4 regions of the Bacillus sp. FJAT-27231 genome follow, and region 1 is predicted to be linked to each of the others. Evidence: riboswitches for the same ligand, from Rfam matches in the RefSeq annotation. Region 1 holds a riboswitch; each other region holds the start of a gene.
The links. A riboswitch is a leader RNA that binds a small molecule or an ion and turns the genes downstream of it on or off. The one in region 1 is predicted to bind cyclic di-GMP.
Positions count from the first base shown of each region.

Region 2: another riboswitch for cyclic di-GMP. It lies ahead of AC623_RS11760 (hypothetical protein); the one in region 1 lies ahead of AC623_RS10185 (bifunctional diguanylate cyclase/phosphodiesterase).
Region 3: another riboswitch for cyclic di-GMP. It lies ahead of AC623_RS21640 (diguanylate cyclase domain-containing protein); the one in region 1 lies ahead of AC623_RS10185 (bifunctional diguanylate cyclase/phosphodiesterase).
Region 4: another riboswitch for cyclic di-GMP. It lies ahead of AC623_RS09480 (HD domain-containing phosphohydrolase); the one in region 1 lies ahead of AC623_RS10185 (bifunctional diguanylate cyclase/phosphodiesterase).

Region 1 is NZ_LFZU01000001.1:2,178,357-2,182,817, reverse strand. It holds gene AC623_RS22305 (methyl-accepting chemotaxis protein) at 1-135, shown strand, start outside; gene AC623_RS10200 (ATP-binding protein) at 161-559, shown strand; gene AC623_RS10195 (STAS domain-containing protein) at 572-931, shown strand; gene AC623_RS10190 (SpoIIE family protein phosphatase) at 957-2,099, shown strand; cyclic di-GMP riboswitch class II at 2,219-2,302, shown strand; gene AC623_RS10185 (bifunctional diguanylate cyclase/phosphodiesterase) at 2,359-4,461, shown strand, end outside.
Region 2 is NZ_LFZU01000001.1:2,473,653-2,478,113, forward strand. It holds gene bioW (6-carboxyhexanoate--CoA ligase) at 1-401, opposite strand, end outside; gene AC623_RS21770 (hypothetical protein) at 593-739, shown strand; gene AC623_RS21500 (hypothetical protein) at 896-1,057, shown strand; gene AC623_RS11760 (hypothetical protein) at 2,163-2,465, opposite strand; cyclic di-GMP riboswitch class I at 2,523-2,614, opposite strand; gene AC623_RS11765 (hypothetical protein) at 3,033-3,245, opposite strand; cyclic di-GMP riboswitch class I at 3,301-3,386, opposite strand; gene AC623_RS11770 (AraC family transcriptional regulator) at 3,642-4,461, shown strand, end outside.
Region 3 is NZ_LFZU01000001.1:4,029,360-4,033,820, reverse strand. It holds gene ypfJ (KPN_02809 family neutral zinc metallopeptidase) at 1-333, shown strand, start outside; gene AC623_RS21645 (hypothetical protein) at 386-556, opposite strand; gene AC623_RS19275 (YebC/PmpR family DNA-binding transcriptional regulator) at 876-1,595, shown strand; cyclic di-GMP riboswitch class II at 1,805-1,887, shown strand; gene AC623_RS21640 (diguanylate cyclase domain-containing protein) at 1,930-3,954, shown strand; gene psiE (phosphate-starvation-inducible protein PsiE) at 4,230-4,461, shown strand, end outside.
Region 4 is NZ_LFZU01000001.1:2,027,215-2,031,675, forward strand. It holds partial or broken gene AC623_RS22295 (methyl-accepting chemotaxis protein) at 20-352, opposite strand; partial or broken gene AC623_RS22300 (PAS domain S-box protein) at 554-928, opposite strand; gene AC623_RS09480 (HD domain-containing phosphohydrolase) at 965-2,905, opposite strand; cyclic di-GMP riboswitch class II at 2,925-3,009, opposite strand; gene AC623_RS09485 (DUF421 domain-containing protein) at 3,233-3,952, shown strand; cyclic di-AMP (ydaO/yuaA leader) riboswitch at 4,078-4,218, shown strand; gene AC623_RS09490 (TrkH family potassium uptake protein) at 4,343-4,461, shown strand, end outside.

The DNA of each region.
Region 1 (4,461 bases):
CTGTTGTCTGTGCAAAACATTGCCGCGGTTTCTGAAGAAGCAGCAGCCAGTGTTCAAGAAACGGCTTCTACGGCAGCGGACTTGGCAAGCATGGCAGAGAGCCTTAATCACCTAGCTGCTAAGTTCAAAATTTAGTGAGAGACTTGAAAGGAAGAAGAGAATGAGTCTCCAGTTTAATTGTATAGAAATGCCAATCAAAACAGAGAAAGATGTATGGGAAGCAATGAAAAGAAACGATCAGTTGGCGGAAAAACTTGGTTTTCCGCCAACTGTCCAAATCATGCTTCGACTCGCTCTCGAAGAAGCAGCCGTTAACTCCCTCGAATATGGGAGAGGATCAAGTCACGAATCTGTATATCTCAGCTGGAACGTCGATAACCACACGATTAGAATTTCCTTAAAGCAAAAAGGAAGCCGCTTTTGTATTGGAAAAAAAGAAGAGGTGAATGTGTCTTCTTGTGGAAGAGGGCTTCAATTAATAGTAAATATTATGGATAAAGTCTGGCTGGATGAAAAAGAAGGCTATGTCATTTTTCATATGCAGAAAAGTCGTCATTAAGGGGGAGAAAGAGTGAAAATAGAAAGCTTTAATCGTATACAAGTGTTGCATTGGGAAGAAGACATTACGTTAAAGAATATTGAGCTGTTCCGGGCCGCTATGCTGAAATTTACGGCAGGATCGGCAGATTATTTTGTTCTTGATCTAAAGCCAATACAGTACATTAATAGTGCTGGACTTGGAATCATAGCTGAAAGTGTCATGAATATGCGTAAGCAGCAAAAGGATATGGCGATTTCAGGGATTGGCCAGTCCATTGAAGAAATTTTTGTAATTGTAAAGTTCACAGCGTTTATTAAATTGTTTCCTGATATAGAAGCAGCTATTAACTTTTTTGAGGCAGCTCAAAATGACAATCCCTCCATTTGCTAGCTCTGGGAAAGGGGAGGGAGCAGCAATGAAGCGTACGAAACCCTTGACGGCCTCTTTATCAGAAGCGAGTGAATTTTTGGCTGATCGGCTTTTCCAAAGCATCATGGAAGGCGTGATGGTGACAAACGTTGAAGGAAAGATCCTGTTTATTAATCCAGCATTCACTGAAATTACCGGTTTTGATAAAGAAGTAATTGGTTTAACACCGAGAGTGATTCGGTCTGGGAAACATAGTGAGGCTTTTTATAAAAATATATGGGACTCAATCGCTCGACATGGTCAATGGAAAGGAGAAATTTGGAACAAGCGAAAAGATGGCCAGTTTTATGTTCAGTGGACAACAATAACAGTGATCAAGGACGAGAAAGGGAAACCGCTTTTTTATGCTTCTGTCTTTACGGATATTTCAGCCAAAAAAGAAGCCGAGCAACAACTCCAAGAAGATTTAAGGTTAGCTCGTAAAGTGCAAAAAGAGCTGTTAAGCCAGCCAATCAGAAATCAAGATATTAATATTACAGGGGCTTATTTGCCTTCAACAATGATTGGCGGTGACCTGTACGTCTGGTACCAGCTGAATGAGCATGAATATAGCCTATTCGTACTGGATGTCATGGGACATGGCATTACTTCTGCTTTGTTAGCTGTTTCTATCCGTTCGCTTCTTCGATCTGTTTTATACGAAACAGTGAAACCCGCTAATGTGTTAGAAAAAATGAACAGCCATGTTTATAGTTTATTTAAATCCCAGCAAGCAACGTTACGCACGTATTTTATTTCGGGGATTTATGTTCACATTGACACAGCCTCAAAACAGATAAGGTATGCGTCAGCTGGTCATCCACCCGGACTATTTATTGACTATACAGGCGATGTGACAGAATTAGAGAGTAGTTGTCCTCCATTAGGAATGATAGAGCAGATCGAAGTGAAGGAAGGACAGTTTGATTATGAAGGAAGAGCAGTGCTAGTTTTATATACAGATGGCTTGATCGAGCATGGGGAACAGACGGTAGGAGCAGCTATTGAGGAATTAAAAAAGATGGTCAGACAGCATTGTCACTTGGAATCAGAACAGATTATTTGTCAATTGCTCAAAGAAAAAAAATACTCCCGAAATCCGAACACTTTTGAGGATGACATAACGATCGTGACGGCCATTCTCTATTAACTTAATTTGACCAATAGTCGGTCTAATGTCACAACCTATCCGCCTTCTGCTTATTGACTTATTGGGCATATAGTTCTATGATAATCGTATAAAGATCATGGACTTATTTTACATATTGCCTTTAAAGTGGAAGCGATGAATAGTCATTTGTATGTGGGCACTTGAATGGCTTGGAGCGAGTAGTGCAACCGACTCTTTTTTAGAGTCGGTTTTTTGCTTGCCTTATAGATAAATATAGAATAGAAAAGAGAGATCTGCCATGCCTAAATATTCCCTTTTGAATAATCCTGATAACAGGGAAAGTGAACAGTTCGAGGTGGTTTTAAAAGAACTGACAGATGTTAAATATGCGCTTGATCAGTCTGCTATCGTAGCCATAACGGATCAGCAAGGAAAGATTTTGTACGTAAACGAGCAATTTTCTAAGATTTCAAAGTACAGCGAGGAAGAATTGCTGGGACAGGATCACCGAATTTTAAATTCCGGCTATCATCCTAGCTCCTTTTTTAAAGAGATGTGGGCAACAATTGGGACCGGCCGTATTTGGAGGGGAGAGGTAAGGAATCGAGCAAAGGATGGTTCTTTTTATTGGGTCGATACGACGATCGTGCCTTTTCTAAATGAGAATGGGAAGCCTTATCAGTATGTGTCTATACGAAACGATGTTAGCAGCCGCAAACAAATAGAGGAAGAATTAAGAGAGAGCGAAGAAAAGTATCGTCTTATTACAGAGCATTCATCTGATTTAGTTGCGGTGATTGATAAACAAGGGAACTATCGATACGTTTCCCCTTCCCATTCTTGCTTGGTTGGTTACGATCTAGATGTATTAGCATCGGGACAGTTGTTTCAATATGTACACGAAAGAGATCGTAAGCAGCTTTCAGCGAAGCTAGATAAGCTTGCTGCGAAAAAGAAAATTTCTGTTCAGCTTGAATTTCGTATACGAACAATTCGCAACGAGTATAAGTACATGGAAACAAAAATTAGCCCTATCTTTAAAAACGGAGAAATTGAAAGCTTCGTATTAGCGATGAGGGATGTAACGGAACGAAAAGAATCAGAGCAAATGGTTTATCATTTAGCTTATCATGATACGTTGACAGATCTTCCGAATCGCCGGCTCTTCATGCAGCAGCTGCGAAAAGAAATAGAACGGGCAAAAAAAACCTCATCCCAGTTTGCTGTGATGTTTCTTGATTTAGATCGTTTTAAATTTGTCAACGATTCATGGGGCCATGAAACGGGTGATTTCATTTTGACAGAAGCGGCCCGTCTTATTAAAAAGTCCGTTCGTACAACCGATTTAATCGCCCGCTTAGGCGGCGATGAATTCACGATTTTGCTGAGAGATGTTCAGAACACGGAAGAACTTGAGCGGTTAGCCAAAAGAATTCAATCCAACTTTCAAAAGCCGTTAAAGGTCGCAGAGCAGCAATATACCCTTTCCTGCAGTATAGGCATCGCTCGTTTTCCGGAGCATGGAGAGCAGCCGGATGAGCTGTTAAATAAGGCGGACTCCGCCCTTTATTTTGTAAAAGAACGAGGACGCAACGGATACGCTCTGTTTAAAACTGAAATGGAAGAAAAATCATTAGAGCGGATTTTACTAGAAAATGAGATGAGAAAAGCTATTGAACTCGAGCAATTTCATATTGATTACCAGCCTAAAATGGACATTACCAATAACGAGGTCATTGGAATGGAAGCACTTGTCCGCTGGCATCATCCAGAGCTTGGGCGCATTCCTCCCAATAAATTTATTCCGCTGGCTGAGGAAACTGGCTTGATCCTTCCTCTTGGGGAATGGGTGCTCCGCCATGGGTGCAAACAAAATAAAGAATGGCAGCTTAAAGGCTATAAACCGTTGAGAATATCTATTAATATGTCTGTCCGCCAACTGGCCCATCCAAACATCGTGGGAAAAATTCAAGAGATTTTAACAGAAATAGAGCTGGACCCAGAGCTGCTGGAGCTTGAGGTGACAGAAAGTGTATTTGCGGATTTCGATCATGCGGCAGATACTTTACAGCAGCTTAGAGATTTAGGGATTCATATTTCGATTGATGATTTTGGCACCGGGTATAGTTCATTTAGCTATATTAAGTACTTACCTGTCGATACGTTAAAAATTGATGCTTCTTTCATTCGCGATATTCACCATAATGAAGAAAGTCAGGCAATTGTGCAAGCTGTCCTGACCCTAGCACGGACACTTGGCATGAATGTTATTGCTGAGGGAGTGGAAAGCAAAGAGCAATTAGCTATACTGCATGAGGACGGCTGTAATCAGGGGCAAGGATTTTTGTTTAGTAAGCCGCTGTCTGGCCAAGATTTTGAAACATATTTAATGGAAGCCCAA
Region 2 (4,461 bases), 300 kb from region 1:
CGTTCACCTGAATGGACATCCACTAACATAGCCCCTCTCATATTTGAATAATCCGCTAAGTAACGATAGGCCTTTTCAATCACTTTCCTCTGAATACCCGCCTTTGCTAACAGCTCCTGAGACAATTCCTGTCCCCTGTCTGCCGACTCTACTTCATGCGTTTTAATTGTAAGTGGAGGAATACACTCAATAGGTTCAGTAATCGCCTCAAACTGAATCTGCATAAAATCGGGATTCCCTCGCGAATGAATTAAAGCCTTATCCAATAAAGCGTTTACAGCTTGTTTTATATTATTGTAGGTGGAAAGCAGCTCTCCTCCAGAGATGTGCTTTCCGTCGCCTTCATGGGTTTCATTCCTAGCCGCTCTCATTCTCACGCTATAATATCTTTCCTGCTGCATACGTCTATCTCCTATCCTTGTCGTTTGTTCATGTAATCCCCCTGCTTCTACGAATTACACTTTTGTAAACTTTATTTTATAAAAGGTTAACAATTAACCATTAAAAATGTCAATGTAATTTATTTACCCTTTTACTTCTTGTGAATATTTTTCAGCCTGCAGCAAACACTATATGTTAAGGAGTGGTAAGGATGAAAAGACAGACAAAGGATAAAAAAATTGGTCAAAAAGCTGATTCAATGAATGCAATGGACCAAGGGCTAAATTTAATTATGCAAACCATTAATAACGCAACCGGAATTGATAAGGGCAATGATGGCAAGATCAATAAAAAGTAATTAAAACGCCTGTTTTTTGGCGTTTTCTATTCGGATGAAAGGGCATGGCTATTTCCCCTCCCTTATATAGGTCTGTTTACTCCCTCTAACTTGTCTTCACTCTAAATCGAATGGTAATATAGACTTAATTACCTAGGTAGTAAAGGAGGACTTCGGATGATTTCTGACTCTGAATTGGTTATATTCATGAAGGAGCTAGGTAAGTTAATAGATGAGTACTATGGCTGTCCAAAAGAGTCCATTAGGAAAGAAATTCATCAAGATATTTTGCTGTTATGCTCTGTCATTAGCAGCGAAAATGGTGAGCACCACCCATAATCGTTTTCTTAAACACCTTTTAATCCGTTACTGGTTCTTTAGAAGGTGTCACTTTCGTCGTTCCTTATTATTCAGGTAAAAAATAAAAAATTTTACTTATTACAAAATAGAACGAAAGCCTAATTTATAGCTCCCTCTTCCGACCCAATGCCATTCATTTTTCAGTTATTCACAGCACATAGTTCTCCACGCTAAGTTAGTTTCAGTTTTTATAAGGAATTGAGAAAACAGAAATCAATCATTTTTGCTCTATATAAATGATCCCAAACATGATTAGCAATACATACTTCGTTGAAAAGGCTATTCGGAATAAAGATTGCTTTTTAATTCTTTTCATTTTGCGTAAAGCTGCAGCCAAGCTCTTTTATGTAGGAAGAAGAAAATCGATAGACTGGGCTTCTTCCCCTATTCCGTAACACCGATTTTCATTAGCATGTAAAGATATAAATCCCGGCTGTATACCGCCGAAGTTTGTAAGAATAAATAAACCGAGAAGTTTATATACAATACTTCTCGGTTTATTTATTAATTAATCTTATTTTTATCTATGTTGGGAACCATTCCATCACCACATTGGCATGTAAGGCCGAACCGTATTTGAACATTTCTTCCTGTTGATGCATACGAGGATTGTGAACAGGCGGCTCTCCCTCTTTGCCAATGCCTAACCTAATACAACTAAGGCAGAAGGAACTGCTTGAGAATTCTGATCCGCCTAATGCCCCAGATCGCTACCTTTTTATATAACCTAATGATAATGTATTCTTTTCCTTAATAAGGATTATTGGAAAATAGGCAATACAGGTTAACTGAAAACCGATAGATATGACTATTTAAAGAAAGGCTCATTAAAACTAAGGCTGCTAATCGTTTAGAATTAGGTTTGTCAATATTTGAATTTTTCACACATTGAAATTTGATATTATTATAAGTTCTCTCTGTTTTCTCGGGAAGGTCCTCCCCTATCTGCCGGAAAACAGAAAGAGGCACCTCTTCTAAGAGTGATGCCTCTTTCTGTTTTGGTTTTATGCCAGACAGCTAGCTTTAATGACTTGTTTTTAGATTGATTGTTTATGTGTTTCGAGGTGTAGTGTTTATTGAATCATTAACTATTGGCTAGTTTTTTTAGCCTTTCTTCAGCAGCGTCTACATTTGCAGGTACTCCAGTCAAAATATTGAGCATCAAATTCTTTTTAGCCATTTTCTTTAACGTATAAAACACATGAGGTTTATATTTTTTTAATAGCGTCATAATTTCATTAGCTGGCAAAGGCACTTTCGATTGTATTTTTAATAAGGATCGTAAGTAAGCTACAAAATCATAAGCAGCTTCGGTATTATCTGGACACCTCTTTAATAACTCATAAAATTGTTGAATGCTTTTGCTTAGTTCTTTGTTCTCTTCCATCAAGTTTGGTCCCTACCTTCAATCGTGTAATTACCCAAATAAGGAAGCCTATTCCTACTTGGCAGCCCGGCTGTCATTGTTCAGAGCTTGTGAACCTTAGACCCGTGGCTTTGCGTCCTTACCTTTCGATAAGTTTGCCTTTATCATTAAAAATAATTTAGTATTATTATATACAAAATAATAATACTGTAAGAATTATATCAATAAAATCATTCAGGTCAATCATTTGTCTATCCGTGTATATTGCCTCTTTCTTCTGCTAAATAAATCCGCCCGCTGAAACAAGCACCTCTATCAACAGAAAGACATTTAGTTAGGCTGCTGCAAGCTTAAAAAGCCAGCACATCGTAACGTACTGGCTGCCATTGTATATACCCACGTCTTTCCTTCGGCTGCTTTATGAAATTTTTAATTCAGCTTTGTATTTTTTTCCTTTCTCAGTGCCGTTTTTATAAAAAGCTGGCAATTTATATTGATTATTTAATTCATTTCCAATAAGCCTTTTAGTTTTTGCTCGGCCGCTTCAAAATCGGTCGATAGCGCGGTTAAAAATCCGAGCATGTCATTCTACTTTGCCATTCCTCTTAAAGAAAAAAACACCGCTGGTTTATGTATTTTAAGGACTGTCATAACCTCTGTTGTTGGCAAAGGAAGTGGTGATTTTATCCTAAGGAATGATCGTAAAAAAACAACAAAATCAAACGCTGAATCAGGAGTATCTGGATAAGCCTCCATTAAAGTGTAAAATTTTTGAATATTTTCTTTTAATTCTTCTTGCATAACTAGCCCCCTACTTTTAAACGTATTGTCACCAAATAGGGTACTAATTTTCCTATTTGGCAGCCCGGCTATCATAATTTAACCAATCTTAGACCCGTGGCTTTGCGTCCTTACCTTTCGATAAGTTTGCCTTTATCATTAGGTTGACGTTCTATCATCGCAAACAAAATAATGATAATATCATAAGAATCTTATAGGAAAATGATATCAGGGTCAATACTCCCCGTAAGAAAATTATTTTCTAGGTTGTTTTAATCAGCGATCTCGCAAAAAATTATATTCACATAATTATTCCCAAAAGATGATGGCTCTATCATTCAAGCTGTCCCCTGAGAGCACAAAATAACAGGATGAAAACAAAGCAATGATTATAATTAGATTAAGGAGTTGAAGGCTATGGCATTAGTAGAATCCTTGCAAAAGGCAATTGATTATATGGAAGAACACTTAACAGACAAAATCACCATAGAAGAGATTGCCAAACAGGCGAATATTTCTCCTTTTCACTTTCAGCGTACGTTCATGATTTTGACTGATATGTCCGTTGGTGAATATTTGCGTCGCCGCCGCTTAACATTAGCAGCCCAAGAATTGTCTAATACTAGCATTAAAATAATCGACCTTGCCTTGAAGTATGGCTATGACACTCCGGAATCTTTCTCAAAAGCTTTTCGTAAGCAGCACGGTATAGCACCGAGTGAAGTTCGGAAAGAAGTCGGAAAGCTGCGATCTTATAACCGTCTTGCAATTCAAGTGAATTTGAAAGGAGCAGAACCAATGAACTATCGTATCGTCACACGAGATGCTTTCAAAGCAGTAGGAATGAAACGCCTATTTGCCAATAACACCGAGAACGTCGGAATTCCCGGCATACCGGAATTTTGGGAGGAGATGAATAGAAATGGAACTTCTGACCGCTTGCTGCAATTAAACAATGGAGACATTAAAGGGTTGTTAGGAATTTGTTCGAACTTTAATGAAAAAGAAAATACAACGGACTATTGGATTGCTGTGGAATGCAACGCGGAAGACCTATCGGCTGAATGGCCAGCTATTCATTTCCCAGCAGCTAAGTGGGTTGTTTTTGAAGTAGAAGGACCAGTCCCCAGTGCTATTATAGAAACTTGGAAACAAATTTATTCGGAATGGTTCCCTTCTAATGGATATGAACCAGCTGAAGCTGCTTCATTCGAAGCTTATATAGACCCTTATCCGT
Region 3 (4,461 bases), 1.9 Mb from region 1:
ACAAGCGACAAGATTATGCCGCTTCGCCAGCAGATGAGTGAGGAAGAGTTTAATAAATATCTCGTTCGTTTCGAACTGCAAGCCGACTATCTGGCTGGTGTTTGGGCTCATCATGCGCAAGGAATGGGCTTGCTGGAAGAAGGGGATCTTGAAGAAGCTTTAAATGCGGCCAGCGCTGTTGGGGATGATACTCTGCAAAAACAAGCGAGAGGCTATGTCGTTCCTGAAAGCTTTACACATGGAACCTCTGAACAAAGAAAACGCTGGTTTTATAAAGGCTTTCGTTCTGGCAGTTTAAAGGGTGGAGACACCTTTAATGCTCGTGATTTATAAAGAGATTGGACAGGGCTTATGAGATTAAGGAGAACTTCTCATAAGGCCTGTTTTATGATGCGATGAGCTGCTCTTTAATAAACGAAACTGGATCTCTAATATGGCTGAAGGTGTAATCTGCTTCTTCTAAGCCGATTCTAATCGCCACACCGGCTTCTCGCAGCATTGGTAATTCAGGATCAGAAAGCGTATGTTCTAAATCGAAGGCAAGCAGCTTATACATAGGAAGAACCCTCCTTTTTCGTATGCAACAGAATGTGGGAACGATTCCACAGTCGATAGTTTAGCATGATAAAAAGTTACTGTCATGGATTTGGATGGCTTTATTTTTGAAAAAAATGGAGAAACACCTTGCTCTTCTTTGTTTCAAAGCGGCTTTAATTGCGGTATAATATAATCTGCACATGATTTGACAACGTATTTGATTCGTTATATAAAGTCGTCACAAGCTCCGTATAGTTATTTTGAAAAAGTGTTGAAAAGCCAGTTTATTTTGCATTCATCATTTAATTCAGATTCAAATTGGAAAGAGAGTGTTTACGATGGGACGTAAATGGAACAACATTAAAGAAAAGAAAGCAGCAAAAGACGCTAACACAAGCCGTATATATGCTAAATTCGGACGTGAAATTTATGTAGCAGCGAGACGGGGAGAACCTGATCCTGAATCCAACCAAGCATTAAAGTTTGTGCTTGAGCGGGCAAAAACATACAACGTGCCTAGACATATTATTGATCGTGCCATTGAAAAAGCAAAGGGCGGATCAGATGAGACATATGATGAGCTTCGCTATGAAGGCTTTGGACCGAGCGGATCGATGGTTATTGTTGACGCTTTAACAAATAACGTAAACCGTACAGCATCAGAAGTGCGGGCAGCTTTTGGCAAGAATGGCGGCAATATGGGAGTAAGCGGATCCGTTGCCTATATGTTTGACGCTACGGCTGTTATCGGGGTAGAAGGCAAAACAGCTGATGAAGTACTAGAAATTTTAATGGAAGCAGATGTGGATGCACGCGACATTCTTGAAGAAGGCGACGCTGTCATCATCTACGCTGAACCTGATCAATTCCATGCCGTACAAGAAGCATTAAAGAGCGCTGGGATTACAGAATTTACAGTAGCTGAGCTGACCATGCTCGCACAAAATGAAGTGACGCTTCCAGAAGATGCAAAAGCTCAATTTGAAAAAATGATTGATGCTTTAGAAGACTTGGAAGACGTTCAACAAGTGTATCACAATGTAGATTTAGGTGAATAATGTAAAAAAGCAGACCTTTGTTTCCAGCAAAGATCTGCTTTTTTATTGCTTCTGAGGATAGATAGACTAATTAATGTTCTTTAATGGGTATTTAGTAATAGGTTAGTATAGCTAAAACTGTTGAAATTTATCATTTTATGATATATTATGAAATTGAAATTGATGTATAAACTGGAAATCTACTGAATCATATAAAAAGTAATTATCAAAGAGAAGATGGGGCTATGAACTATACTTCTAACTTGGGCATCTGAAGTATAGGGAGCGAGTGATGCAACCGACCAACACTTGTTGGTCTTTTTTGTTTTTTAACATGGTGAAGAAAGGGGATCTGATGTTTCTTAACCGTATAGTTCACTTATTTCAAATATCAAGCTTAAAGGGCAGGCTGCGATTTTGGTTCATCTGCTTTACGGTAGTGTTCGTTTTATTGGCCTCCATCCCTCTCGTCATAATAGAGAGAAGCCAAAAGCGAGAGGAAGCTAACGTTGCAATTGAGAAAACAATGAACTTGCAGCAATTAGTAATAGACAATTGGTTTGAGGATAGGTTAGCAGATATTAAATCTATCTCTGAACTCCCGACTGTAAAAGCAGGGGATATAGCAAAGATGGAGGGTGCATTAAAAGCAGTTGATAAAAATCACCCGGAGTTTAGCGGTATTGTATATGTGAATAAGAATGGAATAACAGAAGTTGATACGACAGGACTTATAGGATTGGATCTATCAGACCGGCCTTATTTTAAAGAGGCGAAAAAAGGCAAGATTTTCATTACAGATGTATTGATTGGCAGGCAGTCCAATAAGCCGATTATTATTTTTTCTGTTCCTGTATATAATGAGGCGGGGCATTTTCAGGGGCTAGTATTCGGACCAGTTCCAATCAAAACCATTAACAATATCATGAGGCAATATCAGGATAGTTCAAGGGAAACCTATTTGGTTGAAAGAAATGGTATGTTAATCAGCGAATCACGCCAAGGCAAAATAGGGAAAAATATTAAATCCGAAATATATAAACAAGCATTAGCGGGAAGTAACATTAAGAGTCAATTTTACACAGCCCCTAATGGTGAGACTGTACTAGGAGATTATAGATGGGTTCATGATAATCAGTGGCTTATTATTGGTGAAATAACAGAAAGTAAAATTTATGAGTCCTTTTACCACATGGTTATGATATTTTCTTTCGTTATTTTACTTGTGATTATAATAGGGTACATCTTAATGATTTGGGTATCTAACCAAGTAGAAGCCCCTATCCGGAAAGTATTAATAGGAACAAGAAAAATTGGCCAAGGAAATTATGAATATCGTTTAGATAAAACTTCTTATAAAGAGGATGCAAGAGAGCTTCAGGAACTCTGTGATAATTTCAATAGCATGGGTGAGTTGATTGAAAGTCATATAGACTCCATTGCAAAAAGTGAAGAGCGATTCCGGATGATTGCGGACTATTCAAGTGATGTGATTACGATACATGATTCATCCGGAAAGTATTTGTACGTATCACCAGCAGGAAAGGAAATATTGCAATATGAAGATGAAGAAGTGATAGGTCACGACAGTTACCTCTTTATTCATCCGGATGATATAGAAATGATAAAAGAAAACCATCAAATTTTATTCGATACTGGATATGTTGTCTCGACTTATCGAATTCGTAGAAAAGATGGGGAGTACATTTGGTTTGAGTCTTCTATTAAGAGTTTACAAGGGAAAGATCCAGAGGAACCTCAACTAATCGTAATATCCCGCAATATAACTGAAAGAAAATTGGCAGAGCAAAGACTCGAAGAAGCCAATAAAATTTTACATGATTTATCTGCCAAAGACGGATTAACAGGGGTGTGGAATCGCCGGACGTTTGATGAGAAATTAGAAATAGAGTGGAGCCGTGCGTTAAGAAATTCTACATCTTTTTCTCTGATCATGCTTGATATAGATTCTTTCAAAGCTTATAACGATACGTATGGCCATCAAGCAGGAGATGATTGCTTAAGAAAAGCAGCTGCGAAAATTAGTGACGTTGTGATAGAGTTTGGAGGCATGATCTTTAGGTATGGGGGAGAAGAGTTTAGTGTCGTCTTGCCAGAGACGGATCACGATGGCGTCCAGCGAGCAGCGGAAACGATTAGACATGCGGTAGAAGATTTGAAAATCCCGCATTCAGGTTCACAAATCAGCCAGTATGTCACGATCAGTTTAGGGACCGTAACCGTTATTCCAACAAAAGATGAACATACAAACCAGTTCATAGAGTTTGCAGATAAAGCTTTATATAAGGCTAAACAAGACGGCAGGAATCGCGTCAAGTCTTACAATGATCTTTCTAATTTACAAATCTGTGGAGAATAATCAAACGGCTCTAAAAAAGGAGCCGTTTTTTCATGGAATTGTTAAATCAGCAAAGTAAATGGTGCTCGGTTAGATGAAACGAATTGTAAACTTAAAGCCGCTTAACGTTTAAAAAATTGTAAAGAGTACGGATAAAACTATCTTGAATTTTAAAAATAGTTAGAATAAGATATATACTTATTATCGTTTTTAAGGGGCTGATTACCTACCATAAACAGATAAATGCATAAATAGATGAATGGTCTTATTCCGAAATAGAATGGGGGAAAGGTTGCGTGACTAAAACTAAAAAGGACTTCACCGATATCTTGCAGGTCATTCCTAAGGTTCTTCAAACGATATTGAATGTATCTCTCATTCTTCTTGCTATTATTTTATCTTTTTTATTAGTGAAGGAACTAATTGTTTTCGGTAATATTTTAGTCGAAAGCGGTACGAACGATTATAAGCTTTTTCTTGCGAATATCCTTATCTTCTTTCTATATTTTGAGTTTATCACGATGATTG
Region 4 (4,461 bases), 150 kb from region 1:
TTCGAGGTTTTTTTACTTATTAAATTATTTTTGAGAATTCCTTTGCTTGGGCATCTAGTTTTTCTGCAGAAGAGGAAATGTTCATGAAATCTTCTACTGTTACATGAACTTGTTGCTGGCTATGTTCAACATTCTCCTGTTCACGTGTTATGCCATTTGTAATTTTTGCGATTTCTCTTGTGATTCCTTCGATATTGTCCCGGACTTCGATAATAGAATTCTCCACACTAATGGAAAGCTTTCGAACTTCTTTAGCGACTACATCAAACCCTCGGCCATGCTCGCCAGCGCGAGCTGCCTCTATTGCGGCATTTAGCGCTAATAAATTGGTTTGGGCCGCAATCTCACGAATGGTTTTTACAATACTTTGGATGGCCTTCGTTTGTTGTTGAAGATCATCCAAAGTATGGGTGTTTTCTAAAGAGATTTCTGCAATTTTATTAATCGTCAGGAGCAGTTCTTGACTGCGGTTAATGCCGGTTTCGGAGCTTACGCTGAGCACTTCTGCCATCTCCTGTAATTCATCTGCCACTTGGGAGACGATGTTTTGTCTTTTCGTTATATCGGTTGCTACTTTTAAAATGCCGATAACGCTTCTTTCTTCTAGATCGCGTATAGGCATATACGTTGCTTCTAGCCAGACACGATTCCCCTTTGCATCTATTCGTTCAATTTTATCTTGAAAGCTTTTGCCGAAAGTTAAATCCCGCCAAAATCGCTCATAACCCGGACTAGTGGAAAAATGAGAGAAACATAGCTCCTTGTGATGCATACCGAGCATTTTTTCTCTGGTGTAACCCATTGTTTCAGAGAACTTATCGTTTACATAGGATACACGACGATTAAGATCAAACTGGATCATAGCCAAATTATTTTCCATTGCTTTAAGAACAAGTGTATTATTTATTTCTTCTTGCTGTTTTACCATTCCGATTCTCCTCTAAAATGAAATTGTAGGTCACCTTCATAGTCTAGCCAATTGTGTGCGGCATTCGAGAAAATCTTCCCACATCTTAAGAAACAAATCCAAGAGATATGGATCAAATTGTCTTCCTCTTCCTTCTTCTAAAATCTTTTTGACTTTTTCAGCGGAGAGAGCATCCTTATAGACACGTTTGGATAATAAAGCATCGAATACATCTACAATAGCTACAATTCGTCCTTCCAATGGGATGGCTTCACCTGCAATCCCATTTGGATATCCTTTTCCATTCCACCACTCATGGTGTGTATAAGCAATTGTCGCGGCCATTTGAATAACAGGCAGTTCCAAGTTCGATAAAATGCGATGGCCGATAAGAGAATGTGTTTTCATCGATTCCCATTCTTCATTCGTCAGTTTAGCTGGCTTATTCAGAATGGAATCTGGAATCCCTACTTTTCCTATATCGTGAAAGCGGGCAGCAAGTGAAATATTCTCAACGAATTGCTCATCTTTTCCAATAAGCTTTGCCAGCATTCCTGATAAAACACCAATTCGATAGACGTGCGTGCCGGTATCATCATCGCGAAACTCTGCTAATTTCAATAATCTGTCCAGTGTGTCGAATAATATTTTTGATTCCTTTGTCGTATCTTGCATCACGAGAAGAGAGCGTGACAGATCAAAAATATTGTTAACAGAAAATGGCCTTACTTTGTAATAGTGGGGCACCTTTTCTTCCATTTCTAATGTTAACGTAGCATGATCTCTTTTATTTAAAAGCGGGCATTCTGTACAAGGGACCGCTCGGTTAAAAATCAGTTCATAGCACCGGCTTCCAAAGTTTTGAGGAAATATAGTATTTGATTTTTTCGTATCTAACAATTTCTGCATTTTATTATTGACCCAAGTAATTTGGCCAAAATCGGTCGAACTAATTTCATAGGCGTAAACATCAAGAAATTGAAAATTTTGTAGAAACTGATAAGGCTGGACCGTTTCTTGTATTAAAGATTTAATGAATTTATAAAGACGATCAAAGGCTGTTATATAATTAAAAAGTTTCGGATCAAGAGAATGGTTTTCATTTGAGAGGAAAACTTTTTTCAACGCTTCCTCTAAACAGTCTCCAATCATCTGAAAATGCTGGTGAGAGATTTTATTATTGATAATTAAGCGGCTCCAATCTTGAATAAGACGATAGAAAATTTCTGGCTTGCGGTACACTCGCTCTTGGAAAAACTGAACAACTAGGCTGCTAATATAGATAAAATAATCTTTACTGTACATAAGAGTGCGTAGAGATTCATGATTTCTAATTCTTTCTGCCAAGAGATCCTGGAACAGTTCACTAAGATTTGATGCTTGAAACGAAATAAGACCGCTAAATTCATCTAAACAGATAAGATCCTCATCTGTAAGACCATTCTCATACTGAATTTTTTTGAGTTCATATCTTAAAGGGTGTACGGCTCGATCCAGTTCAAATTCATTATAGGCTTCCATCGTCAGCTGCATATCAAAAGAGAAAAGGGCCTGCAAAGCATTAATAAAAGGCACGAGCTTTTCATGCAATATAGACTGGCCGATTTCTGTAATGACATTTATATATTTAGCATAAGTCGCAAGATACCATTGAAGGTTTAGTCCTATTTTAGAATGAACTTTTCCTATAGTCAGACGACCCTTAATATAAGTGTCGTCGATCATTCCAGTTAAACACTGTTCTAGATAGCGGCATTGTGCCCGCTTTAATCTTTCGAGAGTAGAGTGTTCATCAATAATTTCCCCTAAACTTTCAATCATATAAATTTCTTCATATAATCTGTCAACAATTTCAGGTATAAAGGGGGCTAAAACGTCTTGTTGTTCGTTGATACGTTGAAGTTTTTCTGAGGTAATGCCAATAAACTGTATCTGTTCTAATCTCTTAGGATCTGAGACTTTTATTCTGTTTAATTTGGCACTTTTAGACATAGCCATAAAACGTCCTCCTAGAGTTAAATTTTATGGTCGGTTGCGCTACCGGCTCCCAATCACCCAAAGCGCCCAAATGCAGATGATCTTTCTTTGCCTCCATAGATCTTTAAGATGGTGTATAGATAAATAATATACCAATTTATGAAAAAAATGTAGAACTTTATTCTTATATTTTAAAGAAGTAACGCATTAATCCTTCATGCAGTAAAACGTGAGTAAGTAAAAAACATTCTGTCTGAAAGTGTCGTTAGTAAGCAGAATAGCGGTTATCATTGTTGGCTATACTCTATAAAATAATCTTTAAGTATCAAAAAGGAGAACAGAGGCGATATGGCAGACTATTTGGAAGTTACTTTACGAACCGTTCTTGCTTTTGGAATGTTATTTGTTGCCGCAAGATTTTTAGGAAAACAAACCATTTCCAAGATGACGTATTTTGATTTTATTGCGTCCATTACCATTGGCGCTATTATTGCTAACCTTTCCTTTAATGTAGCTTTGAAAACACACCACCTGGTGATTGCGTTTACTGAATTTGTTTTAATCGCTTTTTTAATTGCGTTTCTTTCATTAAAAAATAGAAAAGCTAGAAAGTTTTTCGCAGGAGATCCGACTGTTATTATTCAAAATGGGAAAATATTAGAGAAAAATATGGAGAAAATGCGTTATACTTTAGACTATTTAAACCAACAGTTGAGAGAGAAAGATGTTTTTAATATCGATGAGGTTCTATTCGCTATTATTGAAACAAATGGAACGCTCACTGTTTTGAAGAAACCAGAATTCCGTAATGTAATAAAGCAAGACTTAACAATAGCTGTTCAGCCAGAAAAGGCGCTTCCGATAGAGCTTGTAATGGACGGTGAAATTATACATGCTAACTTCGTGCAGAATAACTTAAAATCTAGCTGGCTGGGATCTCAATTGAAAAAACGCGGCTTACAACTAAGTGAAGTTGTATATGCGGTTCTAGCTGCTAATGGAAAGGTATATATCGATACATACAAGGATCATATTCACTCTCCTGTAGATGAAGAGCCGTCTGAATAAAAACAAAAGATATTCAATACATTAACAACTACGTTTTAAAGCTTTTAATTTCTTTTATTTTGTCTTTACAAATGGTTTTTCCGAGAGTATAGTAGCTATTATCAATTTAATATTTACATAAAATCGACCTTATATTGCTTAATCCTTATGGAGTGGGGGACCCATCTTTGTGCATAGCACTCGGGGTGAATCCTTCGTTAGAGGGTAGGGCTACTTTCAAAGTCCGAGTCCGACAGCTAACCCCATCAGCGTTTTGGAAGGAGGTTTGCTTTGTGTTGTTTGTAGGAACACTGAGTAAGGCCTTGGTGTTCTTTTTGTGTTTTTAAAAAGGCAGCGTTATAGCATTATTTCTTTTTAAAGAAAATTATGATGAGGAAATGAAGGGATCGTATGGTTAACAGCAAATCTGGTTATTTTATGGACCCACCAAAGATTTTAGCAGGCGGGTTTGCTCTCGTTATTTTCTTAGGTGCCTATCTTTTAACACTGCCGGCTGCTACTCAAAATGG